4 regions of the Pantoea sp. X-Soil-TKNS-1207 genome follow, and region 1 is predicted to be linked to each of the others. Evidence: predicted binding sites of a transcription regulator. Region 1 holds the regulator's gene; each other region holds the start of a gene.
The links. Region 1 encodes Fur, which represses iron uptake genes when iron is present. Its sites were predicted from a motif close to ATAATAATGAGAACNACTATCAA; they were not measured.
Positions count from the first base shown of each region.

Region 2: the regulator Fur is predicted to act here: its motif matches at 3,614-3,636, upstream of AC6I8V_RS16630 (TonB-dependent receptor domain-containing protein).
Region 3: the regulator Fur is predicted to act here: its motif matches at 1,976-1,998, upstream of entS (enterobactin transporter EntS).
Region 4: the regulator Fur is predicted to act here: its motif matches at 3,626-3,648, upstream of AC6I8V_RS24280 (TonB-dependent siderophore receptor).

Region 1 covers NZ_AP035958.1:1,239,710-1,247,697, reverse strand. Annotated here, with positions in the region: gene ybfF (esterase) at 79-843, shown strand; gene ybfE (LexA regulated protein) at 1,012-1,287, shown strand; gene fldA (flavodoxin FldA) at 1,424-1,954, shown strand; gene fur (ferric iron uptake transcriptional regulator) at 2,310-2,753, shown strand; gene AC6I8V_RS05705 (hypothetical protein) at 2,816-3,211, opposite strand; gene glnS (glutamine--tRNA ligase) at 3,448-5,115, opposite strand; gene nagE (N-acetylglucosamine-specific PTS transporter subunit IIBC) at 5,267-7,300, opposite strand; gene nagB (glucosamine-6-phosphate deaminase) at 7,642-7,988, shown strand, end outside.
Region 2 covers NZ_AP035958.1:3,588,734-3,596,721, forward strand. Annotated here, with positions in the region: gene AC6I8V_RS16625 (hemin-degrading factor) at 1-1,020, opposite strand, end outside; gene AC6I8V_RS16630 (TonB-dependent receptor domain-containing protein) at 1,073-3,475, opposite strand; gene AC6I8V_RS16635 (Rdx family protein) at 3,721-4,017, shown strand; gene AC6I8V_RS16640 (LysR family transcriptional regulator) at 4,785-5,666, opposite strand; gene AC6I8V_RS16645 (DUF554 domain-containing protein) at 5,738-6,460, opposite strand; gene AC6I8V_RS16650 (UbiX family flavin prenyltransferase) at 6,471-7,049, opposite strand; gene AC6I8V_RS16655 (UbiD family decarboxylase) at 7,061-7,988, opposite strand, start outside.
Region 3 covers NZ_AP035958.1:568,821-576,808, reverse strand. Annotated here, with positions in the region: gene fepG (iron-enterobactin ABC transporter permease) at 1-934, opposite strand, end outside; gene fepD (Fe(3+)-siderophore ABC transporter permease) at 931-1,920, opposite strand; gene entS (enterobactin transporter EntS) at 2,069-3,319, shown strand; gene fepB (Fe2+-enterobactin ABC transporter substrate-binding protein) at 3,314-4,279, opposite strand; gene AC6I8V_RS02540 (isochorismate synthase) at 4,456-5,634, shown strand; gene AC6I8V_RS02535 ((2,3-dihydroxybenzoyl)adenylate synthase) at 5,645-7,261, shown strand; gene AC6I8V_RS02530 (isochorismatase family protein) at 7,279-7,988, shown strand, end outside.
Region 4 covers NZ_AP035960.1:197,419-205,406, reverse strand. Annotated here, with positions in the region: gene AC6I8V_RS24305 (hypothetical protein) at 1-444, shown strand, start outside; gene AC6I8V_RS24300 (YdgH/BhsA/McbA-like domain containing protein) at 556-765, opposite strand; gene AC6I8V_RS24295 (hypothetical protein) at 974-1,495, opposite strand; gene AC6I8V_RS24290 (hypothetical protein) at 1,810-2,256, shown strand; gene AC6I8V_RS24285 (membrane lipoprotein lipid attachment site-containing protein) at 2,456-2,833, shown strand; gene AC6I8V_RS24280 (TonB-dependent siderophore receptor) at 3,687-5,984, shown strand; gene AC6I8V_RS24275 (alpha/beta hydrolase) at 6,040-6,939, shown strand; gene AC6I8V_RS24270 (ester cyclase) at 6,951-7,388, opposite strand; gene AC6I8V_RS24265 (LysR family transcriptional regulator) at 7,496-7,988, shown strand, end outside.

The sequences.
Region 1 (7,988 bases):
TAATGCCTGGCTCGCTGGCTCCTGAAGAGGTGAATCCATGATAACCTAAGCGCAGCCCACAACCGTAAGAACTTTGCCATGATTTTGAACGCCCGTCTGCAAACTGAACAATCTGCCCCTGATGCCACCCCAATTCTGTTAATTCATGGCCTGTTTGGCAGCCTGGATAACCTCGGCGTGCTGGCGCGCGGCCTGCGCGATGCCCGTCCCACCTTGCAGGTGGATGTCCGTAATCACGGTCAGTCCGGACGCAGTGACGTCATGAACTATCAGGTGATGGCGCAGGATATCGTCGCCACCCTGGATGCGCACGACATTGCGCGCGCGAGCGTCATCGGTCACTCCATGGGGGGAAAAATTGCCATGGCGTTAAGCGCTATCGCCCCGGAGCGCATTGAAAAACTGGTGATGATTGATATCGCGCCGGTGGATTATCAGACGCGCCGCCATGACGAGATTTTCGCGGCCATCCGCGCGGTGAGCGCCGCCGGGGTGACGCGCCGCAGCGAAGCCGCTGAGGTGATGCGTACGCTGCTGAAGGAAGAAGGGGTGATTCAGTTCATCCTCAAATCGTTCCATGAAGGCGAGTGGCGTTTTAACGTGCCGGTGTTGTGGGACAACTACAGCACCATTTCCGGTTGGGAAGACGTACCGGCATGGCCGCACCCGGCGCTGTTTATTCGCGGCGGTGACTCGCCCTATCTGGATAATCAGCACCGCGATGCCCTGCTGCGTCAGTTCCCGCAGGCGCATGCGCATGTGATCAGCGGCGCAGGCCACTGGGTTCATGCGGAGAAACCTGAGGCGGTTTTGCGCGCAGTCCGGCGCTTTTTTGTACTGTAAAAGCAAAAGCTTGCCGCAAACCGTTTAGGGTTGGCGTCGTGGATGGCGCTGGAGTATGATGTCGCGCTAAAAATTTGCCGCGGATGATTTTTTCACCGTGGTCGGGCCGATAATGTATAAATCGCGCAGCGCCTTTCCGCCGTTCGCGCCCACTCAGTTTTACAAACCATGGCAAAAGAACAGACTGACCGTACCACGCTCGATCTCTTCGCTGATGAGCGGCGTCCGGGTCGCCCCAAAACCAGTCCGCTGACGCGTGACGAACAGTTGCGGATTAACAAACGCAACCAGCTGAAACGCGACAAGGTGCGTGGGTTGCGTCGTGTCGAGCTGAAAATGTCCGGCGAGGCGGTTGATGCCCTCAACACCCTGGCTGAGCAACAAAACATCAGTCGCAGCGAATTGATTGAACAAATGCTGCTGGCGCAGCTCAAACTGTCGTAACGCACGCAGACCGCACGCACGAACAAAAGTGACCGCTTTACAAGTTCCGCCACTTTGCCCGGTCTGCTATCATTCGCTTAACTGTGCATTCTACTGACTTACTTTCACAATCAGGATTTAAGAGGTTACTTGACCCATGGCAATCGTAGGCATTTTCTTCGGCAGCGATACCGGCAACACTGAAAACATTGCAAAAATGATCCAGAAACAACTGGGTAAAGACGTTGCTGAAGTGCATGACATTGCCAAGAGCACCAAAGAAGATCTCGAAGCATTCGATATCCTGCTGCTGGGCATCCCGACCTGGTACTACGGCGAAGCGCAGTGTGACTGGGATGATTTCTTCCCGACGCTGGAAGAGATCGACTTCAACGGCAAACTGGTGGCATTGTTTGGCTGTGGCGACCAGGAAGACTACGCGGAATACTTCTGTGATGCGATGGGCACCATCCGTGACATCATCGAGCCGAATGGTGCGGTGATTGTTGGCCACTGGCCAACGGAAGGCTACCATTTTGAAGCCTCTAAAGGTCTGGCCGATGACAAACACTTCCTGGGACTGGCTATTGACGAAGATCGTCAGCCGGAACTGACCAACGAACGTGTTGAAAAATGGGTGAAACAGATTTTTGATGAGCTGCAATTACAGGCGATCATCGAAGCCTGATCCCCTGCCCTCCTCAATGTGGGCGCTGGCTCACATTGAGTTAAAGGAATTTCCTATAAAAATAATAGCTACTGTTTTTTAACTTTTTCCCGCAAATCTGTAGAATACCCGTAACGGTCATCCGCTTATTCCTCTGGCATCAGAATGAGGCTGAGTGAAATGGAAACAAAGACCTGCACGATCCCCGCCGGCGTTAGTGACACTTATCCTTACAGCCACTGGTGATTTCAGGACGTTACCTTGGTTTTCATTTCACTGCTTGAGTTCTATAATGAGACGCAAATGAGAATGCGCGTGATCGACATTCAAGGCCCTGCGCCGCAAGTGACTAGCAAAGTAACAGGACAATATCCGCATGACTGACAACAACTCCGCATTGAAGAAGGCTGGCCTGAAAGTCACGCTGCCCAGACTTAAAATTCTGGAAGTGCTTCAGGAACCCGAGTGCCATCACGTCAGTGCGGAAGATTTGTACAAACGCCTGATTGATATGGGCGAAGAGATTGGTCTGGCAACGGTATATCGCGTTCTTAACCAGTTCGATGACGCGGGCATCGTTACCCGTCATAACTTCGAAGGCGGTAAATCCGTCTTTGAACTGACGCAGCAGCATCATCATGACCACCTGATCTGCCTGGACTGTGGCAAAGTGATCGAGTTCAGCGATGAATCGATTGAAACCCGTCAGCGTGAAATTGCAACCCGTCACGGTATCAAACTCACCAACCACAGCCTGTACCTGTACGGCCACTGTGCGCTGGGAGACTGCCGCGAAGACGAGACGCTCCACGATAAGTAACGAAGTGTGCTATGCAGTATAAAAAAACCGGTGCCTGGCACCGGTTTTTTTGTTTCTGGATATCACTGCACCAGCGTTTCCTGCAAATATCGCCAGCGAGGAATCAAGGTACTGCAATCCAGCACCGCCAGCGAAATGCGGCTCTGGTTGTTACCATTCATCATCTGCAACTCGCGATACTGAATGGTGACCTCCTCGCTCTGCTGCGAAATGATGGTGTGTTCACTGGTGGCGATGCGCATCCCTTCACGCTGGCCGCGCAACTGGCGGAACAGCACCTCCATTGAGTTCAAATCGAATTGTTTCCCCTGCGGCGTCACCATTTTGAAGTCGGGGTGAAAGTGCGAGAGAAACAATTCAATGCTGTCGTCAGTGCTATCCGACTGATTAAAAATACGTTCGATAAGCTGATGTAAAACCACGACGCTGTGTTTGGCTTCCTGAGCGAGACTTGTCATTTTTTTTCCTTAGATAACCCGCGGAGCAACGCTGGAGAGCGCATAGCCTACCTGAAATACAGTTTTTAACACTCGTAAATGGATTAATTTTACTAAAGTCAGATTTGTCGCAAATACCGGTAACAAACACATTTTTTATGCCGTAGCATAAATGGTTGCCAGCCGTGATTTATCGCCAATAAAAAAGGGCGATTGCTCGCCCTTACATGATGATATGGTGAAAACGACAAAAAGAATTAATCGCCGATTTTCGCCCAGGTATCGCGCAAGCCTACGGTGCGGTTAAACACCAGCTTAGACGGCTGCGAGTACACGCTGTCTGCACAAAAATACCCTTCACGCTCAAACTGATACGGCGCCTGCGTTTCTGCATCGCGCAGTCCCGGCTCGACAAAGCCCTGTTTGATTTCCAGTGAATTCGGGTTGATGGTGGTGAGGAAATCCTCAGCCGCACCCGGATTCGCCACGCTGAACAGGCGATCGTACAGACGGAATTCCGCCGGCAGCGCATGAATGGCAGAAACCCAGTGGATCACGCCCTTCACTTTACGGCCATCTGCCGGATCTTTGCTCAGCGTATCGACATCGCAGGTACAGTAGATGCAGGTAATGTTGCCTTCATCATCTTTCGCCACGCGCTCAGCACGAATCACATAGGCGTTACGCAGACGCACTTCTTTGCCCAGCACCAGACGTTTGTACTGCTTGTTGGCTTCCTCACGGAAATCCGCGCGATCGATCCACACTTCACGGCTGAACGGCACATCACGCGTACCCATTTCCGGTTTGTTCGGATGGTTCGGCATGGTGATGATCTCTTCATGACCGGCTGGCAGGTTCTCAATCACCACTTTCAGCGGATCAAGCACTGCCATCGCACGCGGTGCATTCTCGTTGAGATCGTCACGGATGCATGACTCCAGCGACGCCATCTCGACGATGTTGTCCTGTTTGGTCACACCAATACGGCGACAGAATTCGCGGATCGATTCGGCGCTGTAACCACGACGACGCAGACCGGAAACGGTCAACATACGCGGGTCATCCCAGCCTTCAACGATCTTCTCGCTCACCAGCTGCGTCAGCTTACGCTTCGACATCACGGCATATTCCAGATTCAGGCGCGAGAATTCGTACTGACGCGGGTGCACCGGAATGCTGATGTTGTCCAGCACCCAGTCGTACAGACGACGGTTGTCCTGGAACTCCAGCGTACACAGCGAATGGGTAATGCCTTCCAGCGCATCGGAAATGCAGTGGGTGAAATCGTACATCGGGTAGATGCACCATTTGTTGCCGGTCTGATGATGCTCGGCAAACTTAATACGGTACAGCACCGGATCGCGCATCACGATAAAGCTGGAGGCCATATCGATTTTGGCGCGCAGACAGGCTTTCCCCTCGGCAAAACCGCCGTCACGCATTTTTTCAAACAGCGCGAGGTTCTCTTCCACCGTGCGATCGCGATACGGGCTGTTTTTGCCCGGCGCGGTCAGGGTGCCACGGTATTCACGGATCTCTTCCGGCGTCAGCTCATCAACATAGGCAAGGCCTTTATTGATCAGCTCAACCGCGTAGCTGTACAGCTGGTCGAAATAGTCTGAGGAGTAACAAACGTCTCCGCTCCATTCAAAGCCCAGCCATTGCACATCGCGCTTAATGGACTCGACGAATTCCATATCTTCTTTCACCGGGTTGGTGTCGTCGAAGCGCAGGTTGCACTGACCCTGGTAATCCTGTGCGATACCAAAGTTCAGACAGATCGATTTCGCATGACCAATATGCAGGTAACCATTCGGCTCAGGCGGGAAACGGGTATGCACGCTGTTGTGCTTACCGCTCGCCAAATCTTCGTCGATAATCTGACGAATAAAGTTCGTTGGGCGGGCTTCAGCCTCACTCATCTCAAAATCCTCAAATACAATACGGGTGATTTGTACTACGAAGTAACGGAGTATGATCCACAAAGCGCAGAAGGGAAACAACCGTTTGTTGGCCGTTTTAAAACAAAAAAGGCAGGAATTGCTTCCTGCCTTCCGGGTACATCACAAGGACTTAGCCTTTAACCTCGTACAGACGGGTTTCGCCTGCCACCACTGAACCACTTGCCAGCAGAGTAAGGCCGGAGAAATCATCGCTGTTGCTGATCACCACCGGACTGATCATCGAACGCGCATTGGCGTTGAGGAACTCCAGATCCATCTCCAGCACCGGCTGACCTGCGGCCACCGTCGCGCCCTCTTCGACCAGACGCGTAAAGCCTTTACCTTCCAGCGCCACGGTATCCAGCCCCATATGCACCACAATCTCTACGCCATTTGCGGTTTCGAGGCAGAATGCATGGTTGGTGTTGAAGATTTTCACGATAGTACCGGCAATCGGCGCCACCACGGTTTTACCGGTGGGCTTAATCGCCAGACCATCGCCCACCGCTTTGCTGGCGAAGGCTTCATCCGGTACCGCATCGAGCGCCACCACCTCACCGGAAACCGGTGCCAGCAGCGTTGCAATCACGGCTTTTTCGCTGTTGAGCACGGCCTGCGGTTGCGCCGCTGCTGCTGCTGCGGGTGCCGCGGCGGCAGGTGCGGAGGTCGCAGCAACCGGGCCTTTGGTCAGCACGTTTTTCATCGCGGTGGCGATGCTTTCCGCCTGGGTACCGACGATGATCTGCACGCTTTGCTTGTTCAGACGGATCACACCTGAGGCACCGAGGCGTTTCGCCACGCTGTCATTCACCTGTGAAGAGTCCTTCACGTTAAGGCGCAGACGCGTAATACAGGCATCAATGTTAGTCAGGTTTTCAGAACCGCCCAGAGCGCCAATATAGCGACGCGCCAGAGATTCCGTCTGGCTTTCGCCACTGCCGCTGTGATCGACATTGACGTCATAGCCGTCGGTTTCATCATCCGCAGACAGCTCACGGCCCGGCGTCATCAGGTTAAATTTCTGGATGGTGAAGCGGAACACCACATAGTAGATAGCGAAGAACACCAGACCTTGTGGGATCAGCATCCACCAGTGCACCGCCAGCGGGTTACGCGTCGACAGCACCATATCCACCAGACCGGCACTGAAACCGAAACCGGCAATCCAGTGCATACTGGCGGCGATAAAGACAGAGAGACCGGTCAGCGCCGCATGGATGACATACAGCACCGGCGCCACGAACATAAAGGAGAATTCCAGCGGTTCGGTGATACCGGTGAAGAAGGCTGCAAAGGCTGCCGCCAGCATGATACCGCCCACTTTGGCGCGGTTTTCCGGACGGGCGCAATGATAAATCGCCAGCGCCGCACCCGGCAGGCCGAACATCATGATCGGGAAGAAGCCCGCCTGGTAACGACCGGTGATGCCTGGGATACCGCTGCCATTGGCAATCGACTGTGCGCCGCCAAGGAATTTCGGAATATCGTTGATACCGGCAACGTCGAACCAGAATACCGAGTTCAGCGCGTGATGCAGACCAACCGGAATCAGCAGACGGTTAAAGAAGGCATAGATGCCCGCGCCGGCTGAACCCAGTTTCTGAATGTCCTCACCGAAGCCCACCAGACCGTTGAAGACCACCGGCCAGATATACATCAGGATAAAGGCGATGACGATCATCAGGAAGGAGACAAGGATCGGCACCAGTCGGCGGCCGCTAAAGAACGACAGCGCTTTTGGCAGCTCGACATGGCTGAAGCGGTTATACACTTCCGCGGAGATAATCCCCACCAGAATGCCGACAAACTGGTTTTCGATTTTACCGAAAGCGGCAGGAACCTGATCTAACGGTATTTTCTGAATCATGGCGACGGCGGCTGGCGAACACAGCGTCGTCACCACGAGGAAACCGACGAAGCCGGTCAGCGCAGCAGCGCCATCTTTATCTTTTGACATGCCATAGGCCACACCGATGGCAAACAGCACCGACATGTGTTCGATGATGGCGGAACCGGACTTGATCAACAACGCAGCCAGAGCGTTACCTGCCCCCCAGCTGTCTGGATCGATCCAATACCCTACCCCCATCAATATTGCCGCTGCCGGCAGGGTTGCTACCGGCACCATAAGCGCTCGGCCAACCTTTTGCAGATATCCTAGAATACTCACCTTTTTCTCCCCCTATGAGACTGGCGTTTTGCCGTAGTGCGGGTTGATTTTATTATCCCGGCACCCGGTACCTTGATGACACACTCACCACGAGGCGCAGTGTAAAGATAAATTAATTCGCCTCGCAAATTAAAACCACAACAACTGTGACTTTTATCACCAAAAATGACGTTTCGTTACCCGATCTGCTAGCCTTCACCACAAACTTATTTTATGATGAAAAATATCAGGACGCACTTTTCCCCTCATGGTTGAGCTTAAACGGATTACGCTTAAGAACAATCTGTAGAGAAAATCGCGACCCCACATTTCCAATCTTTAACTGAGGTGAAGACATGAGACTGATCCCTTTAGCCACACCTACCCAGGTGGGTAAATGGGCCGCACGCCATATTGTTAACCGCATTAACGCGTTTAATCCTGGCCCAGATCGTCCCTTCGTGCTAGGTCTGCCCACCGGTGGTACACCGCTGGAAGCGTACAAGCACCTGATCGAGATGCATAAAGCGGGCCAGGTTAGCTTTAAACACGTTGTCACCTTCAACATGGACGAATATGTCGGCCTGCCGAAGGAGCACCCGGAAAGTTACCATAGTTTCATGTACCGCAACTTTTTCGATCACGTTGATATTCAACCGGAAAATATCAATCTTCTGAATGGCAATGCCGAAGATATTGACGC
Region 2 (7,988 bases), 2.0 Mb from region 1:
TCCAGTGCTGCTCAGCAGCGCCAGCTGCTCACGCCAGCGTGTCTGCTCCGGCGTGCCTTCGCTGCGCTGGCCGTAAAGCTGCGCGATCTGCGTGCCATCGGCGGCGAACAGTTCGAGGCTGGTTACAAAGCCATCGCCGCTCGGCTTGCGCGTCACCCAGCTTTCGCTGATGTGATCCGCCATCAGATGCAGCGTGAAGTGGGGATTGAAGATGTTGATCCAGTTGTCCATCGGCATCAGTTTTTCCACCGCACCGGTGAAAATCTGCGTACAACCGCGGTTGCCGATAAAGATCATGATTTCGTTGCCATCCTGCTGCGCCTGATGCAGCAGCTGCGCCAGTGAGTCGTTGCTCACCTGCCAGGCGAGATCGTCAGCTACGGCGCGGAATGCCTGCTGGCGGGAAATATTATGGCGTTTCAGCAGGCCGAAGAACTGGTGCACATCGGTCATGGCGCGCCATTCGGCTTCCACTTTGCTGGCGTCAACCGTCTCGCTATGCTGCGGGCTGCTTACCGGTTGGCGCTCCAGCACCGCGCTGGCCGGGGCGACGTATGCTGCGATTAACGCGTCCCACGCGGCCATGTCGCTGTTTTCGGTGGTGTAGATTTTCAGTACCGCGTCGCCGTGACGATCGAAAATCTGAATGCTTTGACGTTCGCCGCGCGCGGTCATTTCACGCAGGAAGAAGGCGCTGTGCCACTGCTGCGGGAACAGACGCTGATCCAGCGCGCGCGGGTTGAGAATCAGACCGGCATGTTCGCCGAGATGCAGGTTTTCATATTTGCCCACCTGCTCGTGCACCGCGTATTCATTACGGGTGATGCTTTTGGTTTCACCCACCGCTTCCAGTGATGCCAGCAGCGCCGGGAAATCGCTTTTCAGCGCCTGAGCATCATGGCCAACGCGCGCTTCACACAGCTGCGCTTCGCCAATCCCCATCAGGGCGGCCAGATCGCGGGCGTATTTTTTCGGATGTTCGCCTTTCAGGGCCAGATAGTGTTCGTAACTTTGGTTCATTGCGCATGCTCCCGTGAAAATGCCCTGCGTTACCGCAGGGCGAAGTTAATGATTAAAAGTCGACGTTAACACCCAACTGGAAGGTGCGGCCCGGCATCACAGCCAGCTGTGAATCATAGTAGTTCTGATCGGTCTTGCTGGTGGTGGATTCCAGATCGCGGCTGCTGAGGTAGTCCCAGTATTTGCGGTCAGTCAGGTTGTAGATACCGCCGCTGATCTTCACGTTTTTCGTTACGCGATAGTAGGCCGTCAGATCAACCAGCGCATAGCCTGGAATGTTCTGGTAGTAGGTATTGCTGGTGGTACCAATCGAACCGCCAGTGTTGGTGTAGGTCTGGCGCTGGGTGTAGGTGGCGCGCTTACCGTGGATAAAGGTGCCGGTGATCGCGGCACCGTAGCGCTGATCCGGATCGTCATAGGCCACACCGGTGATCAGACGCATCGGCGGTACGCTCTCCATCGGTACGTATTTGTCGCCCAGATAGCTGGACTTAGACGCACCCTGCGCATAACCAAACGCCAGACGCGCGCTCAGGCCATCAACCTCAGGCACCCAGGTACCGATATTGAATTTGCTGCCGAATTCAGCACCGTAGATATAGGCTTTATCACGGTTCTCGGCACGGTAGGCGATATCGATATTATCCGGGATGTTAGTAAAGACGTCCGGATTGGCACTACGGCTGTAGCGGGTATAGTCGATAAAGTTTTTGTAGCTGTTATAGAAAGTTGCCGCTGAGAAGGTGATGCCTTCAACCGCTTCGCCTTTCAGACCGAACTCAAAGTTGTTGCTGGTTTCGGTTTTCAGGTCGGTATTGCCCAACAGCGCATACTGCGAACCGTAAGCTGAAGCATAGTTAGAGGACAGGTTCCATGAACCATACAGCTGGCTTGGATTAGGGAACTGCGCGCCACGCTTATATTGCAGATAAGCCATTACCTTCGGCGTCAGGTTGTACTGGAAGGCGATGGACGGCAGGATCTGGCCATCGCTGAAGCTCTTGTTGTAGAGCGTCGAAACGTCACCCGTGCTGAGATCAGCATCCCCGCCCGCCAGAGTAGAAAGATTTTGTGGTTTGGTATTCTGATAGGCGAAACGTACCCCCGGAACCACCGAGAAGGTGTGGCCGTTCAGATCCCAACTCATGGTATCTTCGGCATAGGCACCGAAGGCCCAGGAGCGGCTGTTCGCTTCCGGTGGGGTGATATCGTTATACGACGTCTGTACCGGATCAAGACGGTATGGACGCTCGGTTTTCGCAATGCTGGCGTTCATCCCATAGCTGAAGTTGTTAAACAGCCAGCTTTTCTCACCTTTGGTCTCAAAGCCGTAGGTTTTGGTGTCGTAATCCGAGTAGATATTATGCGCTTCGACCGCACCCGCAGCCGGGGCCGCCGTATTATCATGCGCCTGGGTTTGCTGGTAATAAATGCTGGTCTCAAGGCTATCCACCAGCAGGTTATTGTCCGGTGTCCAGAGATCTTTCAGTGACCCGCTCCAGCGACGCGTCTGGCTGCTCTGATCGGCGCGACCATAAATGGTGGTGGTGCCAGAACCCCAGTAGTCGAAGTTGGTGTGGTTGGTTTTCTGGTAATAATCCAGCGTGGCGCTGAACTGATGCTCGCTGTTGGGTTGCCAGATGCCGGTGGCAGCGACCGCGTCGGAGTGCCAGTTCGCCGGATAGGCATCAATGGTGCCGCTGTTGTTACGGGTTTCCTGACCGTCACGACGGCTGATCACCACGATACCGCGCAGGGTTTCATCACCTGCCGCCGCCGTGATGCCATTGTGCCAGCTGCGGTTAGATGAGTCGTAATCGCTCTGGTAACCGAAATAGGTATGTTTGGTGGGTGACAGGTAGTCATCCGGGGATTTTGGCTTGAAGGAGACAGAGCCGCCGAGCGCCAGGTTCTTGTTGGAGACATCGGTCGCCCCTTCGACGATACCGACAGATCCATACATATAAGGATCGATATAGTCGCGGCCAATGCCGAAGGTGTTGGAACCGGCACGGCCCACGGAACTGCGTCCGGTTGCGTAAGGCTGTTCAATACCGTCTACGTCGATGGAGACGCGGTTATCTTCCAGACCACGGATGTTATAGCCGGTGTAACCGCCACGATCCCCGGTATAGCCACTCTTACCGGTGTTGCTGCCACCTGCGGCACCCGGCGCGCTAACCAGCGGCTGATAACGCATAATTGAACCGAAATCGTTGCCGCCTTCTTTCTGCAACTCTGCGGCGGAAAGCGTGGTGCGGCTACCCGCAGATAGCGGCAGTTTCGGCGCAGTTACCGTCATTACCGGTTCATTTGTTGTGGTTTTTTTGCTGGAAAGAGTCAGATCCTGATTATCGCTGGTGGCGGCATAGCCACAGGCAGCATGGATCGCTGACGCCAGCACAGCCGTTTTGAACAGGCGCTGTTTAGTAAATCCCTGAAAAATTGAGGACATAGACGCGAAATACCTAATTGATTGTTAGTATTCGCTCACTTGCTTGCTATCAGTAAGACACGGTTTTTGTAGAGAAAACCGTAAAAAGTTACAGACTTTTTTTATGTTGTAAATGAATTCGTCAGGAATGTAATGCAAGTGGTAATCGTTATCAATAACATTTACATTAAGATGTATCTTAGACCGCACATTTTGTTAACCACAGTTAACTTGTTGGTAATCAATCAATTAAAAAGAGCGATGAAATGACGCAAAAACCCGCGGTGAACATTCACTACTGCACGCAATGTAACTGGCTGCTGCGTTCTGCCTGGATGGCGCAGGAGTTGCTGCACACCTTTGCTGACGATCTGGCCTCGGTGACGTTACAACCCGGCACCGGCGGCGTGTTTGAGATTACCATTGATGGCAAAGTGATTTGGGAACGGAAACAGGAAGGCGGTTTCCCGGATGCCGCGGCGCTCAAGCAGCGGGTGCGGGATTTCTGTTTCCCGGATCGCGAGCTGGGGCATGTGGATAAAAAGAAACCGGCGGGGAATTGATTTCAGCGACCGGGTCTGGACACCGCATCGGCATGGAGCGCATTAATGCGCTCCCTACATGTAGGGTCGGCATTGATGCCGACCGGGTCTGGGCGCCGCATCGGCATGGAGCGCATTAATGCGCTCCCTACATGTAGGGTCGGCATTGATGCCGACCGGGATTGGACGCCGCATCGGCAAGGAGCGCATTAATGCGCTCCCTACATGTAGGGTCGGCATTGATGCCGACCGGGTCTGGACGCCGCATCGGCCAGGAGCGCATTAATGCGCTCCCTACATGTAGGGTTGGCATTGATGCCGACCGGGTCTGGACGCCGCATCGGCATGGAGCGCATTAATGCGCTCCCTACATGTAGGGTCGGCATTAATGCCGACCGGGATTGGACGCCGCATCGGCAAGGAGCGCATTAATGCGCTCCCTACGACGTAGGGTCGGCATTGATGCCGACCGGGATTGGACGCCGCATCGGCATGGAGCGCATTAATGCGCTCCTTACATGTAGGGTCGGCATTGATGCCGATCGGGTCTGGACGCCGCATCGGCAAGGAGCGCATTAATGCGCTCCCTACATGTAGGGTCGGCATTGATGCCGACCGGGATTGGACGCCGCATCGGCAAGGAGCGCATTAATGCGCTCCCTATGAGGTAGGGTTGGCATTGATGCCGACCGGGATTGGACGCCGCATCGGCATGGAGCGCATTAATGCGCTCCCTACGGCGTAGGGTCGGCATTGATGCCGACCGGGCCATGCCGACCAGGTCCAAATCACACATCCTCGGCCTCATGGGCCAGCGGCCACAGCAGGCGGTCTTGCGCGGTGCTCAGCGTAACAATCGCCGGATGATAAATGGCGAAAGGATCGGCCAGCGGACAGACGATATATTTGCCCTGCGGGCTGGGCGAAAACTCGGAACGGGGCAGAAAAGCAGCGCCATCGAAACCGCTCTCCATCATCTCCAGAATCAGCTTGGGTTCGGATACCTTAATACTGATATTCACCTGACTCAGGCTGCTGAATAACTTATTACGCAGCACTTCATAAGTCCCCTCGCCGCCAATGCGGTGCAGCAGAATCAGCGGAAGGCCGCTGAGATCGGCAAACTCCAGCGCTTTTCCCGCCAGCATCGCGCTGTAGTGCGATGAGATAACCGCAATAGTATCAATCGGTTCCAGCTCACGGATAAACCATTGCTGACGGTCGCTGGGGGTTTGCATCAGCGCGATATCGAGGCTGTGATCCAGCAGCATCGCTTCCAGATGGCTGGAATCAGACACCACCACGTTGATATCCCAGTCGGGACGGTTGCGGTAGTAATCCATCAAAATGGTGTTGAAATAACGCAGGTAAAGGTAGGAAATTCCGATATTCACCCGACGCTGTTTGCGCGTGGCGATGGTAATGGTCTGGCGCTTCAGTCGGTTGACCTGGCTTAAAATGTCGCACGCCTGACGATAAAGAAAACTGCCGGCTTCCGTCAGCACCATACGGCGCGGTGTGCGGGTAAACAACGGCGAGCCAATTTCCTCTTCCAGCTCCTGCAGGCGCTTACCCAGCGGCGGTTGTGCGATGTTCAATAGCTTCGCGGCTTTACTGATGGAGCCCTGTTCCGCTATCGTGCAAAAGTAATGCAATCGTTTGAGATCCATGATGCCTCCGCGCTTATCCTGCGCTTACTCTAGCATGGCTAACCACGATACAACCGCGGCTGTTGTGCTGCTTACTGAATATACATCGACCACAGATGGCTTATCGGCATCACCAGCACCAGCGCTGGCAGCATATTTGCCACCGGGAAAGATTTAATTCCGGCGATACGGAAACCGGCGGCCAGCATGACAAAACCACCCGCTGCGGTAAAGTCACTCATCATGGTCGGCGTGGTGTGAGGCATAATCAATACTGCGGCCGTCGCCAGCGCCAGCTGGATCAGCAGCTGCGGTACTGCAATCACTGCCACGGCATAACCGAGAAGTGTGGCAAAAATCGCGGCGGTGAAAACATCCATAATCGATTTCACCAGCAGGATGTTAGGATCGTGCGTCATCCCTTCGGTCATCGCGCCGATGATGCCGGTGCCGCTGGCACAAAACAGTACCAGGATCGCGACATATTTCTCGGTAAAAGCCGCGCCCGTCAGGCCGGTTTCAGTTTGTTCGCTCTGAAAACGTCCCACCAGCCCTTTCGCCAGATTACCGAGGCGGCCAATTTTTTCTTCCAGAAACACCAGTTCACCAATGGCCGCGCCGAGGATCAGCGCCAGAATCACTGCCGGTAAACTGTGGATTTTACCAATCAACACAATCCCGAGGCCCATCGACGACAGGCCGAAGGTCATTGGCAGTGCCACGCGCAACCTTTCCGGCACTTTGGTGCCGAGAAAAGCGCCCAACAGCCCACCCACCAGCACGGCACTGCCGTTGACAAAGGGTCCCACTAGCATAATTTACTCCTTAAGCTTCATTATGTTTTTCACCCCAGCGCTTCAGGTTGCCGACATCGAGATCAAACAAATCGAGGGCGCGCGACACGCTGTGATGCACCATCTCATCCACGGTTTGTGGCTTCTGGTAAAAGGCCGGAACTGGCGGATAAACAATGCCGCCCATTTCGGTAACTGCCGCCATGTTACGTACGTGCACCAGATTGAGCGGCGTCTCACGTACCATCAACACCAGACGACGCCGCTCTTTCAGGATTACATCCGCTGCACGGGTCAGCAGATTGCCGGTCAGTCCATGCGCGATGGATGCCAGCGAGTTCATTGAGCAGGGCGCAATTAGCATACCGAGGGTCTTGAACGAGCCGCTGGAGATCGATGCGCCGAGATTGCTGATACTGTGCACCTCGTCGGCCAAATCGGTGACCTCCTGTCGCTGCCATTCGGTTTCCATTGAGCGCGTGACTTCCGCCCCTTTGGTCACCACCAGATGTACCTCAATATCCTGATCGCGCAGCAATTGCAGCGCCTTCATGCCGTACTGGAAACCGGACGCGCCGCTAATGCCGACGATAATGCGCCTTCTGCTCACTACAACCTCACTTACTCAAAATCGGGAAGGAAACGTTTAACATCCACTTCTTTGAACTTCGAACGTTCGAAGTGGGCTTTCAAATGCCACGGAACGGTGCAGTCAAAGATGGTTTTGGTGGTCATACCCTGCTGGGTAATGCTGGCGCTGTAAGCCGGATCCTGCGACGGATCGAGCGGGTGGCAGCGCACGCCAGGGATGGTGGCGATATCGACGTCGCCCTGGAAACGGGTCTGCATGGCCCACAGGATGTCATCGGTGTCGAACACATCCACATCGTCATCCACCAGGATTACGTGTTTCAGTTCAGAGAAAGCAGCAAAGGCGATCAACGCAGCCTGACGCTGGCGACCTTCATCAACCGGAGATGATTTTTTAAACTGAATCACCGCCAGCAGTTTGCCGCCGCCAGATGTGTGGGCATTCACGTTCAGCACACGACCCGGCATTGCGCGATCCAGCATATCGAGGATACTGGCTTCAGTCGGGATACCAGCCATGCTGACGTGTTCGCCGCTTGGGCCAAGGGTGGTTTGCAGAATCGGGTGTTTACGGTGAGTGACCGCTTTCACCTTAATGACCGGCAGCGCATCTTTCGCTTCCCCGGTGTAGCCAGGGAATTCCGGCATTGCTTTCCCGGTGTTGGTGTTCTGGTCTTCACGCACACGCACGTTCGGCAGCAGTTCGCCTTCAATCACAATCTCAGCGTGAGCGATGGCTTTTTCATTGATGCTGACGCAAGGGGTCAGTTCAACGGCCTGGCCGCGCAGCGCACCGGCAATGCTCAGTTCGTTAAAGCCCAGCGGAGTTGTCGGCGGTTCGAAGCAGGCAGCGATTTCAATCGCCGGATCGACACCGATGCTGATGGAGATCGGCAGCGGCTTGCCAGCTTTCTCCGCTTTTTCACGGAAGGCATCAATATGACGGCCCGGCGTCAGC
Region 3 (7,988 bases), 670 kb from region 1:
CGAGGCTGACGGTAATCACGCCAACCGGCAATTGATAAGGCAGGAACAGATGCTGAGCGGCGAAATCCGCCGCCAGCAGCAGCAGCGCGCCGCACAGCGCCGCCAGCGGCAGAGCGCCTTTCACGCCGCCGCCGAGACGGCGGGCAATCTGCGGCGCCAGCAGCGCCACAAACGAAATCGGCCCGACCAGCGCGGTCGAAGCCGCCGTCAGCACCACGCCCAGCAGCATCAGCCACAGGCGGCTGCGCTCCACCGGCACGCCAAGGGCGCAGGCGGTGTCATCGCCCATTTCCAGCAAACGCATACGCCGCGCCAGCAGCGCCACCAGCAGCAACGCCAGCAGCAGCGCCGCAATCACCGGCGGCGTTTTCGTCCAGGTGATGCCGTTAAGCGATCCGGCGCTCCACAAGCCAGCGCTCAGCGCCGCATCCAGCGAAGCGCTGATAATCAGCCAGCTGTTGAGCGCCATCAGCAGCGCCCGCACGCTGATACCGACGATAATCAAACGGAAGGTCGCCACGCCGTTGCGCCACGCAAACAGATAAACCAGCGCGGCGGTGGCGATGCCGCCCACCAGCGCCGCCGCCGTCATCGCCGGGGCGTTTTGATTGAACAGCACCAGCGCCACCAGCACGCCGCTGTAAGCGCCGGTGTTAAAGCCGAGAATATCGGGGCTGCCGAGCGGATTACGCAGCAGCGACTGGAAAATCGCCCCGCTGACGCCAAGCGCCGCGCCTACCAGCAGCGCCATCAGCACGCGCGGCAGACGCCACTCCAGTACGATAAGTTTTACGTTGCTGGCACCCTGGCCCAGTAACATCTGCCAGATCTGTTCGCCACTGATCGGCAACGCGCCGCGCGTGATTGCCAGAAAGGCGATCAACCCACAGCTCAGCAGCAGCCACAGGGCGTGCATCATTACGCGCCGCGTCATAAGCCACCCTGCCCTGATTTACGGCGCACCAGCACAATCAGCATCGGCGCGCCGAGCATGGCGGTCACGATGGAAACGCGCAGCTCGCCGGGCACCAGCAGACGGCCAAGAATATCCGCCGCCAGCAGCAGAATGGGTGTCACCAGCGCCGTTGCGGGTAGCAGCCAGCGATGGTCATTGCCCACCAGCCAGCGCGCCAGATGCGGCGTCATCAAGCCGATAAAGGCAATCGGCCCCACTGCCGCGGTGGCCGCGCCGCAGAGCAGCGCAATCGCCAGCAGTCCCAGCAGTTGCGTGCGGGCTACGCGGGTGCCGAGCGCGGTGGCCATATCGCCGCCCATACTCAGGCTGTTCAGCGCCGATGACAGGCAAAACGCCACGATGCTGCCAATGACGACGGCAGGAAAAAGCGTACGCAGAATAGTGAAGTTGCGGATATCCAGCGAACCGCTGTGCCAGAAACGCAGATGGTCATAGATGTCGGGATTGAGCAGCGAGATGCCGGAGGTCAGCCCGTCCAGTACCGCGCCCAGCGCCACTCCCGCGAGGGTTAAACGCACCGGGTTGACGCGGCCGCCGCCGATCGCGCCGGTCAGCGCCACCAGCAGCGAGCCAAGCAGCGCGCCACCAAAGGCAAAACCGAGCCAATCCAGCGGGGAATCAGCGCCAAACAGCGCAATGCCCAACACCACGGCGAAACCGGCGGCGGCGTTGACGCCCAGGATACCAGGATCCGCCAGCGGGTTGCGCGTCAGGCTTTGCATCAGCGCCCCCGCCAGCCCCAGCCCCACGCCAGCCAGCAATCCGGCCAGAGTGCGCGGCAGGCGCGCATCACGCACGATGACGCACTCCGCACTGCTACAGGAGGTGGTAAGCGAATGATAAACATCGGAAAACGGAATGGATTTCGCCCCCAGCATTAAACTGAGCGCAATAAGGAACAACAGCAGAATCCCTGAGCCTGCCATTGCACGGATCTGGCGCATAGCGTTCTGAACCTTCTACTTTTCAACGTCGTGCGTGCGTAGGGTAAATGTGATAATGATATTTGTTATCGTTATTACTCGTATTTATCCATGTTATCATGACTCGCCGCGCGGACGATGCGGAAAATTGTTGTTAAAAGGCAAAGATATGAACAAACCCTCCCACTTTATCGATCTCTCCCTGCTTAAATCCCACCCGGCGTTTCGCGCGGTGTTTATTGCGCGTTTTATCTCAATTGTTGCGCTCGGGATGCTGGCCGTGGCGGTGCCGGTGCAGATTCAGCACATGACTCACTCTTCCCTGCTGGTGGGACTGGCCGTCACTCTGGCGGCGGCCGGGATGTTTATCGGCCTGCTCACCGGCGGTGTGCTGGCGGATCGCTATGAACGGAAAAAGCTGATTGTCTTCGCACGTTCCACCTGCGGCCTTGGGTTTGTCGGGCTGGCGATCAACGCCGCCCTGCCTGAACCTTCGCTGGTCGCCGTTTATCTGCTGGGTTTCTGGGATGGTTTCTTCGGGGCGATTGGCGTTACCGCGCTGCTGGCAGCAACACCGGCGCTGGTCGGGCGCGAAAACCTGATGCAGGCGGGCGCCATCACCATGCTGACGGTACGCTTCGGGTCGATTCTGTCACCGGCGATTGCCGGCATGGTGATTGCCAGCGGCGGCGTGGTCTGGAACTACGGCCTGGCGGCAGCGGGAACGCTGCTGACGGTGCTGACCATCCTGCAACTGCCGATCCTGCCGCCACCGCCGCAGCCGCGTGAACATCCGCTGAAATCGCTGGCGACCGGCGTGCAATTTTTGTTTGCCAGCCCGCAGGTCGGGATGGCGGCGCTGATTGGAGCGCTGGTGACGCTGGCCAGCGCGGTACGCGTGCTCTATCCGGCGTTGGCGCCGCACTGGGAAGTGAGTGCCGACCGGCTGGGCCTGATGTTCGCCGCCGTGCCGCTCGGCGCAGCCATCGGCGCATTGACCAGCGGCCGCCTGGCGCAGGCCGCACGCCCCGGTCTGCTGGTGCTCAGCAGCGCGATTGTCGCTTTTATCGCGCTCGGGCTGTTCGGCCTGATGCCGAATTTTCAGCTCGCCCTGCTCTGCCTGGTGGCCTTCGGCTACTTCAGTTCGATCAATAGCCTGGTGCAATACGCGATGATTCAGAGATTAACGCCGGACCATCTGCTGGGGCGTATCAACAGTTTATGGACGGCGCAGAATGTCACCGGCGATGCGCTGGGTGCGGCGATGATTGGGGCGATGGGTTCCTGGCTGCTGCCGCAGCAGGCCGCGACGATGTTTGGTTGCGGCGCGGCGTTGCTGGGCGTGCTGATGTGGTTACTGATGGGACGTTTACGCCGTTATCAACCGCCAGCAGCGACGCTGGCGGAAGAGGCATCATGACTTCACAAACAGTTTTTCCAGACGCGCCAGCAGATTGTTGGCGCTGTAGTAGTCGAGACGGAAGGTATCCGCGCCCAGCGCGTACACCTGCTGCTGCGTTACCGCCGCGTTCTGCGCGAGGAACGGATTGCTCAGCACCGACTGGCGGGTTTTATCATCGGCAGCGAACAGCAGGAAGCTGTGCCCGGTCAGCCCGCTGGCGACGTTTTCACCCGACAGCTGAATGATGTCTTTGCGCTGGCCCATGCTATGGCTCTGCTGAACGCTGGCTGGCGGCGTCGCCAGGGTGAAACCGAGCTGCTGCAACAATTTGCCCTGCGCTGAAGCGGCGGTCCACAGGTTCACAGCACGGCCATCACCGTTCCACACCATGGCGGAGACCGGCTGCGGCGGCAGCGTGATACTTTTTTTCAGCGCCGCTTCGCGATCGTCAAAGGCTTTGACGCGCTGCGCTGCCTGCGTCTCATGGCCCGTGGCGTTACCCAGCAGCGTGACCACATCCTGCCAGCTTTTATCGTCATAGTTGACCACCAGCGTGGGGGCAATGGCGGAGAGCTGGCTCACCAGATTGATGGCCTTATCGTTACCGGTGGCGCTCACGATGATCAGGTCTGGCGCTTCAGCCGCGACCGCTTCAGCGTTTGGCTCGCCGATATACAGACGTTTCACACCGCGCTGTTTCGCCACCTCGCCCCACTGGCGGAAGAAGCCCTGATCGTCGGTGAAGCGGCTATTCGGCGCGGTGGCACCGGAGGCGATCACCGGTGCATCGATCGCCAGCAGGGACCCGGTGAGGGTGACGCTGGTGGAGACAATGCGCTGCGGCGCTTTGTCCAGGGTTAGGGTGCCCTGCTCGCTGTGAATGGTGCGTGGCCAGCCCTGATCGGCCCGCGCGATGCTGTTGAAAGTCTGGAAAATGAACAACAGGGCGCAGACGCCCCATAAACCGCATTTATTCATAAGTTCTGGTCCACCATTTAGCTTAAGCGCGCCCCCCGCAGACTACTCTGATTACGCATTCTGACGCAGGAAGTCCCGCGTTCTGATTGACTCTTTAGCGCATTAGACGTAGGTTACAGGGCCATAATAAAAATGATAATCATTCTTAATAATCTTATCATTTAAAGGTGAAAATTATGGTGGAATCTTCCACGTTTGAAAATGCCTGGTTGAAGGATTTTTCCGCACTGTGCCGCGGATTCCTCTTTACCTCCCCCTGGCGCAGCCTGGCGACACAAGGGTGTTACACCACCCTGACCGAGCCGGTTCAGGATGCCGCCAACTTACAAGGTGATTTTCAGCAACAGCTGCGTCAGCATTTCGCGGCGGCGAAAAAGCAGGGTATCGAAAAGCCCGTTCTGGTTGGCGCGATCCCGTTTGACGTCAGCCAGCCTGCTGCCCTGTTTATCCCCGAGTCATATCAGACCTTTGCGCGTGGCGATCTGCTGGCCACCTTACCCGCCGAGCTCAGCGCGTTGCCGCAGGTGCGTCGTCGTTCGGCGCTGCCGGATCACGACATTTTTACCGGCATGGTGGCCGATGCAGTGGCGGCCATCCAGCGCGGCGAACTCGACAAAGTGGTGCTGTCGCGACTGATGGATATCGTCACAGAACAGCCGGTGGACAGCGCTGCGCTGATGCAGCGGGTGATGGCGCTCAATCCCAACAGCTACCATTTCCATCTGCCGTTGCCGCAGGGTGGCGTGCTGCTGGGTGCCAGCCCGGAACTGATGCTGCGTAAGCAGGGGCGTGATTTCAGCTCTTGCCCCCTCGCCGGCTCCGCCCGTCGCGATAGCGACGCTCTGCGTGACCGCGCAGCCGGCGAAACCCTGATGAACTCCAGCAAAGATCGATACGAACATAAGCTGGTGACCGACGCGATGCGCGATACGCTGCAACCACGCAGCCGCCTGCTGTCGGTGCCGACAGTGCCTTCGCTGATTACCACTTCCACGCTATGGCATCTCGCTACCCAGATTGATGGCGAGGTACAGGACGAACGCGAAAATGCGCTGTCGCTGGCCAGCCTGCTGCATCCCACCCCGGCGCTGAGCGGCTTCCCGCATCATCATGCGCAGCAGTTGATTCAGACGCTGGAACCTTTTGATCGCCAGCTGTTTGGCGGCATTGTCGGCTGGTGCGATGAGCAGGGGAACGGCGAATGGGTCGTCACCATCCGCTGCGGAACGGTGCACGACACGCGCGTGCGTCTGTTCGCTGGCGCGGGCATCGTTGCCGACTCCCAACCCGAATCGGAATGGCGCGAAACTGGCGTGAAGCTGGATACCATGTTGCGCGCCTTTGGACTGCAATAAAGGAAAGACCATGAGTATTCCCTATAATCGCTGGCCGGACGATCTGGCCGCACGTTATCGCGAAAAAGGCTACTGGCTGGATGTGCCGATGACCGACATCCTGGCGCGTCAGCAGCACAATGATGCCATCGCCGTGATCGACGGCGACCGTCAGATCAGCTACCGCGAAATGGCTGTGCTGACCGACAACCTCGCAGCAGCGCTGCAACGTCGCGGCCTGAAAAGCGGCGACACCGCGCTGGTTCAGCTCGGCAACGTAGCCGATTTCTACCTGACGCTGTTTGCCCTGTTCAAAATCGGCGTCGCCCCGGTCAACGCATTATTCAGCCATCAGCGTACTGAGCTGACGGCCTATGCCAGCCAGATCGAACCGGCGCTGCTGATCGCCGACCGCAGCCATCCGCTGTTTGCCGATGACAGCTTTATCGATACGCTGTGCCGCGCCCATCCCGCGCTGCATCAGGTGGTGCTGCGCAATGACAGCCAGCCAGAAAACACCCTCGAAGCCCTGCTGGCCGAAGCGGCTGGCGACTTTACGCCAACGCCGAGCGCCAGTGATGAGGTGGCATTCTTCCAGCTGTCTGGCGGCAGCACCGGCACGCCCAAACTGATCCCCCGCACCCACAATGATTACTATTACAGTATTCGTGGCAGCGTGGAGATTTGCGCCGTGACCGAGCGCACCTGTTATCTGGTGGCGCTGCCCGCGGCGCACAACTTCCCGATGAGCTCACCGGGTGCGCTTGGCGTGTTTTACACCGGCGGCAAGGTGGTATTGGCAGCCGATCCCAGCGCCACGCTCTGTTTTCCGCTGATCGAAAAACATCAGATCACCGATACCGGCCTGGTGCCACCGGCGGTAAGCCTGTGGTTGCAGGCGATTCAGGAATGGGGCAGCAATAAGCAGCTGGCCTCGCTGGAGCGTATGCAGGTTGGCGGCGCCAAACTGGGCGAAACCCTCGCCGCCCGTATCCAGCAGGAAATTGGCTGCCAGTTGCAGCAGGTGTTTGGCATGGCTGAAGGCCTGGTGAATTACACGCGTTTCGATGACGACGAGAAAACCATTCTCACCACGCAGGGATGCCCGATTTCTGAGGACGACGAAGTGTGGGTCGCCGATGAAGCCGGTAACCCGCTGCCGAGCGGTGAAGTTGGCCGTCTGATGACGCGCGGGCCTTATACCTTCCGTGGCTACTTCCGCAGCCCGGAGCATAACGCCGCCAGCTTCGATGCGAACGGTTTCTACAGCTCCGGCGATCTGATTGCGATCGACTCGCAGGGCTATATCACCGTCCAGGGACGCGAGAAAGATCAGATCAACCGTGGCGGCGAAAAGATCGCGGCGGAGGAGATCGAGAACCTGTTGCAGCGCCACCCGGATGTGATCCACGCCGCGCTGGTGTCGATGGATGATGAACTGATGGGCGAAAAAAGCTGTGCCTTTATTGTCGCCAGTCAGCCGATTAAGCCGGTGGCGCTGCGTCGTCATCTGCGCGAACTGGGCGTGGCCGAGTTCAAATTACCCGATCGTATTACCTGCGTAGACGCCCTGCCGCTGACGCCAGTTGGCAAGGTGGATAAAAAACGTTTACGCCAACAGCTTGCCGACCAACAAGCACAAGCCTGACCTGTTCCGGAGATTTTATGGCTATTCCAAAACTGACCTCTTATTCGCTGCCGACCACCGCTGAGTTGCCTGCCAACAAAGTGAAATGGACGCTGGAGCCACAGCGCGCAGCATTGCTGATCCACGATATGCAGGCCTATTTCCTCAACTTTTGGGGTGAAAACAGCCCGCTGGTGAATCAGGTTGTCGAGAACATCGCGCGTCTGCGTGCTTACTGCAAAGCGCAGGGCATTCCGGTGTTCTATACCGCGCAACCCAATGAACAGAGCGATGCCGATCGCGCGCTGCTGAATGACATGTGGGGACCGGGTCTGAATAAACATCCCGAGCAGCAGAAGATCGTGGCTGCCCTGGCACCGGATCAGAATGACCAGGTTCTGACCAAATGGCGTTACAGCGCTTTCCATCGTTCGCCGCTGGAGTCGATCCTACAGGAGATGGGGCGCGATCAGCTGATCATCACCGGCGTGTATGCCCACATCGGCTGCCTGACCACCGCCACCGACGCCTTTATGCGCAACATCCAGCCGTTTATGGTGGCCGATGCGCTGGCTGACTTCACGCGCGAAGAACATCTGATGGCGCTGACTTATACCGCCGGTCGTAGCGGTAAAGTGGTGATGACCGCCGATTTGATGCCGCTGCCGCTGAGCAAAGACGATCTGCGCGCGCTGATCCTGCCGCTGCTGGAAGATGACGATGTGCCGGAGGATGATGAGAACCTGAT
Region 4 (7,988 bases), on a different replicon from region 1:
CTCGCGCTGGAAGATGAAGAGACCCGGCAGGCTGCTTACAGGGAGATTGCAGCACGGGATGGTATTGAATCGCTGCTAGTACAGGCAATCGATGAAGGCAGGTTGATCTTTGTCACACTGAAATCCAGAAAAGTGTATATCGGATATGTAGCCGCACCTCGTATGGAGCATCATGAAACACAACATCTCGCCCTTATCCCTTATATCAGTGGCTACCGCGATAAGGACACGCTTCGTTATCATGAACAGCATCGATACTACGAGCTGTATCTCAGCAAAAATATCACCGCTGAATCATCCCCGCTAAATTTAACCCATTTCCGGCACGTCATCCCAATGGACCAGGTGGAAGCTGTCTCCATTTTCGACACAACAACCTACAAATCATTCGATGCCTTCTCTACACCGACGCCAGAAAAAGAAGCAGCCAAAAATAGTGCATGACTATGCTGCACCCACACGGCCTCTAAACGACGCTACGCGAACCTATTCAGGGCGAAACATACAAAAAAAGGCCGCCCGATGGGCGGCCTCTCAGTTACTGCGCAAATAGGCTTATTTGGTCAGTTCAGCTGACAGATAAGCACCGTTATCTACGCGCGCACCGGTGATTTTATAGGATGCGCCAGCCTGTTTGGCCTGAGCGGCGATTTTGGCTTCAGCACCGTCCAGCGTAGAGGCGGAGGCGCTGATGCTTTGTGCAAAGCTGCCGAAAGACACCAGTGACAGAGCCGCAACTACAACGAAAGTTTTGATAGATTTCATGGTCAATTCCTCAGAGATTATTTTTAAATGGTGGGGTGTTATGCCCCGATGTGAGAAAGAATAGACCTGTCACCCGGCAAGTAAAAGCTGAGTGTTTTGCTGAAATCAATCAAAAATACTGAAAGAGATCCCCGACGCTACGTAACCGCGTTATGGAATGGTTTTTTCATGCATTACCCCTCTGAAGCGCTCATTAAGTTTGCCCGGATTATCTGAAACTCCATTGCACGGTGACCACAAAAACAGAAGGAATAATTATCCCGGCTTCAACGCCGAAATAGCTGGTAAAGTTGTACTGAATGGCGTGATAAATATACGGAGAGAAACCAATGCCGGTGGCTTGCTTGAAATCGTGATAAGAGCCGTGGTCACCGCAGTGACTGAACACATCAAAAAAGAATTCCCCTGTGTAGCCATAAACGCCTTTGAAAACCCAGTTCCCACTATCACCTTGTATCCAGTCTCTTCTGACCCCCATGGCAATACAACGGTCACCGAAGCTGTTGTCCATGGTGCCCAGTAACGCACTGTACTTTGAGTCTTCAGAAAACTTTCTCTCTACCGAGTAAAAATGGTTATCAAAAAACTCATTATATTGCCCATAGTTACCTGTCAGATGATAGACGAATGATCCCGTATTGATGGAGTAAAGATTTATTTCGTCCGCATTAATGCCGAAAGCGGCGATAAGTACAAAGAAACACAGCACCCTGCTTATCGTTATGGACATGTAGAAAACCTCATTAATTAAGGTGTTTTAAGGTTTACTGAGCAAAAAAAACAGCTGGGAAAAGCTACTATTATCGTAGCCTATGTAGCGATGTCCTGTTGTAAGCAGCGAATAAGGGCAGCGGTTATGCCCCATTTTTGCAAAAAAACATTAGCAGCCACGGGCATAGCTTTCGTCTTTACCCTGATGGCTCATCGTTGCTGTCGGCCTGGCCGCATTATGTTATCGTCCTGTTGCGACTGGACGCGTGGCTGCGCGGTCCGGGAAATACCCCGTTATTCATGCGGAATAATGTTGTAAAGGAATACACGTCGATGAATACCCGCTATACGCTGCACCGATTAAGCCTGCTCAACCAATGGCGCCGGGATCGTTTTCGCCTGCTGTTTAATCTGGCCGTGCTGCTGAGTTTTTCCGCCATCATCCTCTGGATCCTGCCCCTTATCAGTCAAGGGAATATCCATGACGGCCTTGTTGGCTTGCTGTGCGGCTTATCCGTGACCTTCTGGCTGACCTGCATTGCTCGCCTGCGCATCAGCAATGTCAGCCACGCGGACAGCCTGATCTTATTACTGGAAAAGCATCACTACCGTAAAACCCCTCAGGGTTATTATGCGCTGCAGACATCGCGTTATAGCCAGTTCAAATCCCAGCGTATTTACCTTGCACAACAGGATGGGAACCTGGAGCTTATCGGTCCCTACCACATCCTGAAAAAAATCATTAAGCAGTTCGATGGTGAGAGCAAGGTTAGACCATGAGGGTGCTGTCCCTTTTTATGCAAGAGTAGTAATAGGTTATAAATTAACCAATTGTTTAACATAGATAAAATATTGCGCATAAATCATCCAGACAAAAAAACGGCGTCCTACCTACTAATTTTAATAGGATATCTATAACAATATTCCTGGTCGGCCTTATTCGCGGTTTAATAGTCTGGTGACAGCCGAAGGCTCATCCATGAGCCATACAAATAAATACCAGGGAACCAGGGAAATGAAAAAAGTCCTTTTGATTGCAGTTGCTGCTTTAACGCTGGCAGGTTGTGCCACATCGACAGGAAAACCGGTTGAAGTTGTCAATGCCGACCGCGCAGCAGGTACGGTAACTGTTGGTTATGTGAACTCAGAAAATCTCCCGTTGATTGACGATGGTAGCAAAGCGCGCTGGGAAGATGCGGTAGGCATCGCAGCAAACGTATGCAGTAAATGGGGTTATGCAACTGCTGAAGAACTTACACCTCATGCCCGTACCGAGGGCCTGCGTAACGGTTATGGCCAGCTGGTTAACGGGAGTGTAACGAAGCAGTATCAGTGCATGGGTGGAAACGTAAAATAGAATAATAATGGTTACAGCCGTGTTTCTGACTGCAAAAACAGCGGGAATGCGGCACATCCGGTGTGAAAACATAAATACGATACATCCGTAAATCTGCAAACGGCAGTCCTGATAAGAAACGCGCATTGAAGCACCCTGTGCGGATCAACATCATTCAAGAGTCATTATGAATATCAAATCTGTGTTTTTTATCGCGGCTCAGCTGGCGATATCTCATATGGCGAGTGCGGCCTTGTCAGATGGCCCGCCACTGTCGGTGACAACCAGTGATGGCAGGCGAAAATTCACGGATTAACTCAGGTTGCACAGGTTAAAACCAATTTTCCCGCATTATTCGCGCACCTTCCGGCAAATGCCGTTCTGGCGATCAGTGACGACGAAGTAAAACAATTAAACGCGTTAGGGCCTGATGCCTCATTTATTTCTCAGCGACCTGATATCAAACCGGTTGGCGATAGCATGGTGTCGGCGCAGAACAAGGAAATCTACCGGGTTACGGACCACAGAATTTTTAAAGGCGAGGGGGTTCCGCGATGTGGAAATCATTGCAATAACGATGACGCTGTCGGAAGGGACCTTTGCCACCACAGCATTTTATGCAGTCACGGACAAAAACAACAACCTGTGGAAATTGATGCCCGGGGATGAAAACACAACTTTTTAACAACTCCCCTGTTTTGCGCTAACGACCCACGTTTATCCACCGCCGAAATAACCCAGCCGCACCTTTATTTCCGGCTGGCCTTAATGCTTCCTCCTGCATGTTGCCAGCCCGTAAATGCCTTGTTGTAATTAATAATGATTATCATTATAGTTCGCCTTATTATTTCACAGGAAAGTGATTAGTAACGCTATGAAAGTAAAGTATAAATACTCTGTGCTGGCCTCGGTGATTGCGGCGAGCCTGGGAATATCTCTGGCGCTGGCCGATGAAACACCAACCGTGACAAAGCCAAAACAGACCCAGACCAGCGATAAAGCGTCGGGTAACGATCTGGCGATCGGCGATAAGAAAAGCAGTAGCGAAAACAATATGGTGGTGACCGCCAGAGAGCAGACGCTACAGGCGCCGGGCGTATCCATCATTGACAGCCAGGCGATCAAAAAACATCCCATCCAGCGTGACCTTTCTGAAATTATCCGCACCATGCCCGGTGTGAATCTCACCGGCAACTCCAACAGCGGCCAGCGTGGCAACAATCGCCAGATTGATATTCGTGGCATGGGGCCGGAAAACACCCTGATTATGGTCGACGGGATGCCGGTAAGCAGCCGTAACTCGGTGCGCTACGGCTGGAGTGATGAACGCGATACCCGTGGTGATACCAACTGGGTGCCACCGGAGATGATCGACCGCATCGAAGTGATTCGTGGCCCGGCTGCCGCGCTGTATGGCAATGGCGCCATGGGCGGCGTTGTCAACATTATTACCAAACCGGCAACCAAAGAGTGGCACGGCAATTTCAACACCTACTACAACGTGCCGGAACATAAGAATGAAGGGGCGACCCGTCGTTACAACGCCAGCTTAAGCGGCGCGCTGATGGATAATCTGACCCTGCGCCTTTATGGCAACTGGAATAAAACGCAGGCAGACGCGCAGGACATTAACAGCGGACACGATGCCGGGCGCACCGGAACCTACGCCGGTACCCTACCATCGGGTCGCGAAGGTTTTATCAATAAAGACATCAATGCCGTTCTGCGTTGGGAATTCCAGCCGATGCAGGCCCTGGAGCTGGATGCCGGTTACAGCCGTCAGGGCAATCTGTATGCGGGTGACACGCAAAACACCAACAGCAACGCGCTGGTACAGAAATATTACGGTAAAGAAACCAACATTCTTTATCGTCAGACCCTGAGTCTGAAATACACCGGTGCCTGGGATAACGGGGTTTCCACCAATAACTACGTTCAGTTTGAAAAAACCCGCAATACGCGACTCAATGAGGGTCTGTCAGGGGGGATCGCCGGTATATTCAATACCTCGAATGAAGGCTTCTCCACCATCAATCTGTATGACACTAACCTGCATTCCGAGATCAATATTCCGTTCGACTGGTGGGTGAGTCAGACCGTGACCTTCGGTGCCGAGATGAATCATCAGTCGATGAAAGATCCGGCGTCAAATATCGAAACCACCTCGGGTGGCGATGTGGCGGGTATTACCGGCACCGGACGCAGTAAATACAGCTCGGCCAATCTTTACGGCCTGTACACCGAGGACAATATCGACCTGACCGATTCAACCCGCCTGACGCCCGGATTGCGCTTCAACCATCAGGACGTCTCAGGCAGCAACATCAGCCCGGCGCTGAATCTGTCGCAGGAACTGGGCGACGACTTCACCCTGAAGCTGGGCATCGCCCGCGCCTGGAAAGCACCGAATCTGTATCAGACCAACCCCAATTACCTGTTATACAGCAAAGGTCAGGGTTGCTACGCCAGTGCCGGTAGCTGCTATTTGCAGGGTAACAGCGACCTGAAAGCCGAAACCAGCGTCAATAAAGAGATCGGGATCGAATATAACCATGATGATGTGCAGGCCGGTCTGACCTGGTATCGCAATGATTATCACGACAAAATCGAAGCGGGCTACTCACCGCAGTACGCCAACGGCACGTCGGATATTTATAAGTGGGAGAACGTGCCGAAAGCGGTGGTTCAGGGTCTGGAAGGGACATTCAACTTCCCGCTTAGTGCAGCGGTGACGATGAAGAATAACTTCACCTATATCATCGAAAACAAAAACAAAACCACCGGCGATTATCTGTCAATCATTCCGAAATATACCATCAACTCCACGCTGGACTGGCAGGCCACCAACGATCTGTCGGTTCAGGGCACCATGACATGGTATGGCCGCCAGAAGCCGAAGAAACTGAATTATAAGGGAGAGGCCACGTCTGGCACGGAAACCCGCCAAGTTACGCCGTATGCGTTGTTCGGCATGAGCGCCACCTACAACGTGAATAAATACATGGATGTCACGGCGGGCATCGATAACCTGCTGGATGAACGCCACTTCCGTGAAGGCAACGCCCAAACCACCGGCAATGACGCCACTGGCGCCTATCTGTATGGTGCGGGAGCGTATACCTACAACGAACCGGGCCGGACTTACTACATGCAAGTGGGCCTGCATTTCTAATCCAAACCTAAAACCGCCTGCCGCCAGGCAGGCTATCTGAGTGACGAGACACCGCATGAAAAACTGGCGCACCACTTCATATCTGGCCGCATTCTTTTTTACCCTGCTCTATACAATTCAGGGTTATGCGCGACCCGACATGTCCCCGCTGGGACCCAATATCGCGGATAAAGGCTCCGCTTTTTATCATTTCAGCGTGAATCGCTTTGATTCCGCCGACGGAAAAAGACATTACAAAGTGTGGACGGCGGTGCCCGATAAACCCGCTCCGGCAGCAGGATTTCCGGTGCTGTATATGCTGGACGGTAACGCCGTCATGGACCGGTTATCAGATGATCTGCTGAAGTCGCTGTCACAGCAAAATCCGCCGGTGCTGGTGGTTATCGGCTATCAGACCGACCTGCCGTTTGACTTAAACGCCAGGTCGTATGATTACACGCCGCCGGTGAAAGAGAGCACCGCGCTGCATGGCAGAGCGGGCGGTGGCAGCCCTGTCTTCCGTCATCTGCTTGAAGCAACCATTGCGCCGCAGGCCGAAAAAGGCGTGCATATCGATCCCCGGCAACGGGCTATCTGGGGACACTCTTTAGGCGGGATTTTTGTGCTGGATGCGTATTTATCCTCACCGTTTTTTCATCGCTACTACGCCACCAGTCCCTCACTGAACCGTGATTATGTCGGGATGCTCAGCCAGCTGCGCGCGACAGATAACGCGGGCGCCCGTAACAAGCCGCTCTATTTGCTGGAAGGCAGTGGCGCGCCAGACAGCAATCGCCGGGCGCCAGGCCCGGATATCCTGACCAAGGTTCGCAGCACAGTGGCATCGCTGCGTGAGGAAGGATTACCGGCGGCCTACAGGCTCTATCCCGGCCTCAGCCACGGCCAGATGTTCGACGCCGGTTTTCAGCAGGCGTTGCAGGATATCGCCGCCAGGCCCCCTGCCACCGTCAGATAACCTTCTGGCAGCTAAGAAAGGCTGGGAAACTGGCCTAACTGCATAAACAGACCGAACCAGTCTTCCAGGTGCCAGGTGGTGGTAATCCGCTCGCCGTTAAGCTGATGAATTTCATGCAACCGGATGCTGACAAATTTACCCGTAGGTTCGATGCCCATAAAACTGCCGTTGTGAGTACCGGTAATTTCTGCCCGGACGGCTATCTGTCCCGGCACCTGAATCAAATCATGAATAACGATCTGCACATCAGGGAAAGCCGCGGCGAACCCTTCAATAATCGGTCTTAGCCCCTCCGGTCCGGCAGCCTGACCCGGCGCCAGCGGAATATCCTGCCAGTCGGGCGTTACCGCTTCATATACCAAATCAGGATCCTGCTGGCTGAACGCCTGATAGATTGTTTCCACTGCCTTGCGTTCGGCGATAAGACGTTGTGTGGTCTGCTCTGACATCGCTATTTCCTCTGATTTTGGGTGAGCAATCTGAACTACCCAGCGAGTATCACACCGGCATCGGGTATAATTAAAATAAATAAAGGATATACAGGAGTATTCGTTTTATGGATTTTAAGGGGCTTGATTTGAATCTGCTGGTGGCATTTGACGCGCTGATGGAAGAACGGAATGTAACCCGTGCCGCCGCCAGAGCGGCAGTCAGCCAGCCAGCAATGAGCGCCGCCCTCTCCCGCTTGCGCAGGCATTTTGGCGATCCGCTGTTTATTCGCAGCGCCTCCGGGCTGCTCCCGACCGCCAGGGCCAAAGAGATCGGATTGCATGTCACCAACGCGCTGGGCGAGCTGACCAACCTGCTGGCGCCGGTTGAAAAATTTACCCCGGAAAACAGAAATCTGTCATTCACGCTGGGGATGGCTGAATATCCATTAATGGTGTTGATGCCGGCAATTATGCACGCCATCAGCCTGCAAGCCCCCGGAGTGACCTTACATGTACGAACCTTTATCGATCGCGATGAGTCAGTGTCATTGCTGGATGATGGAAAAATCGATCTGGTGATAGGCATTCTGCCGACGAAATCTGAAAGCCGGATCCTGT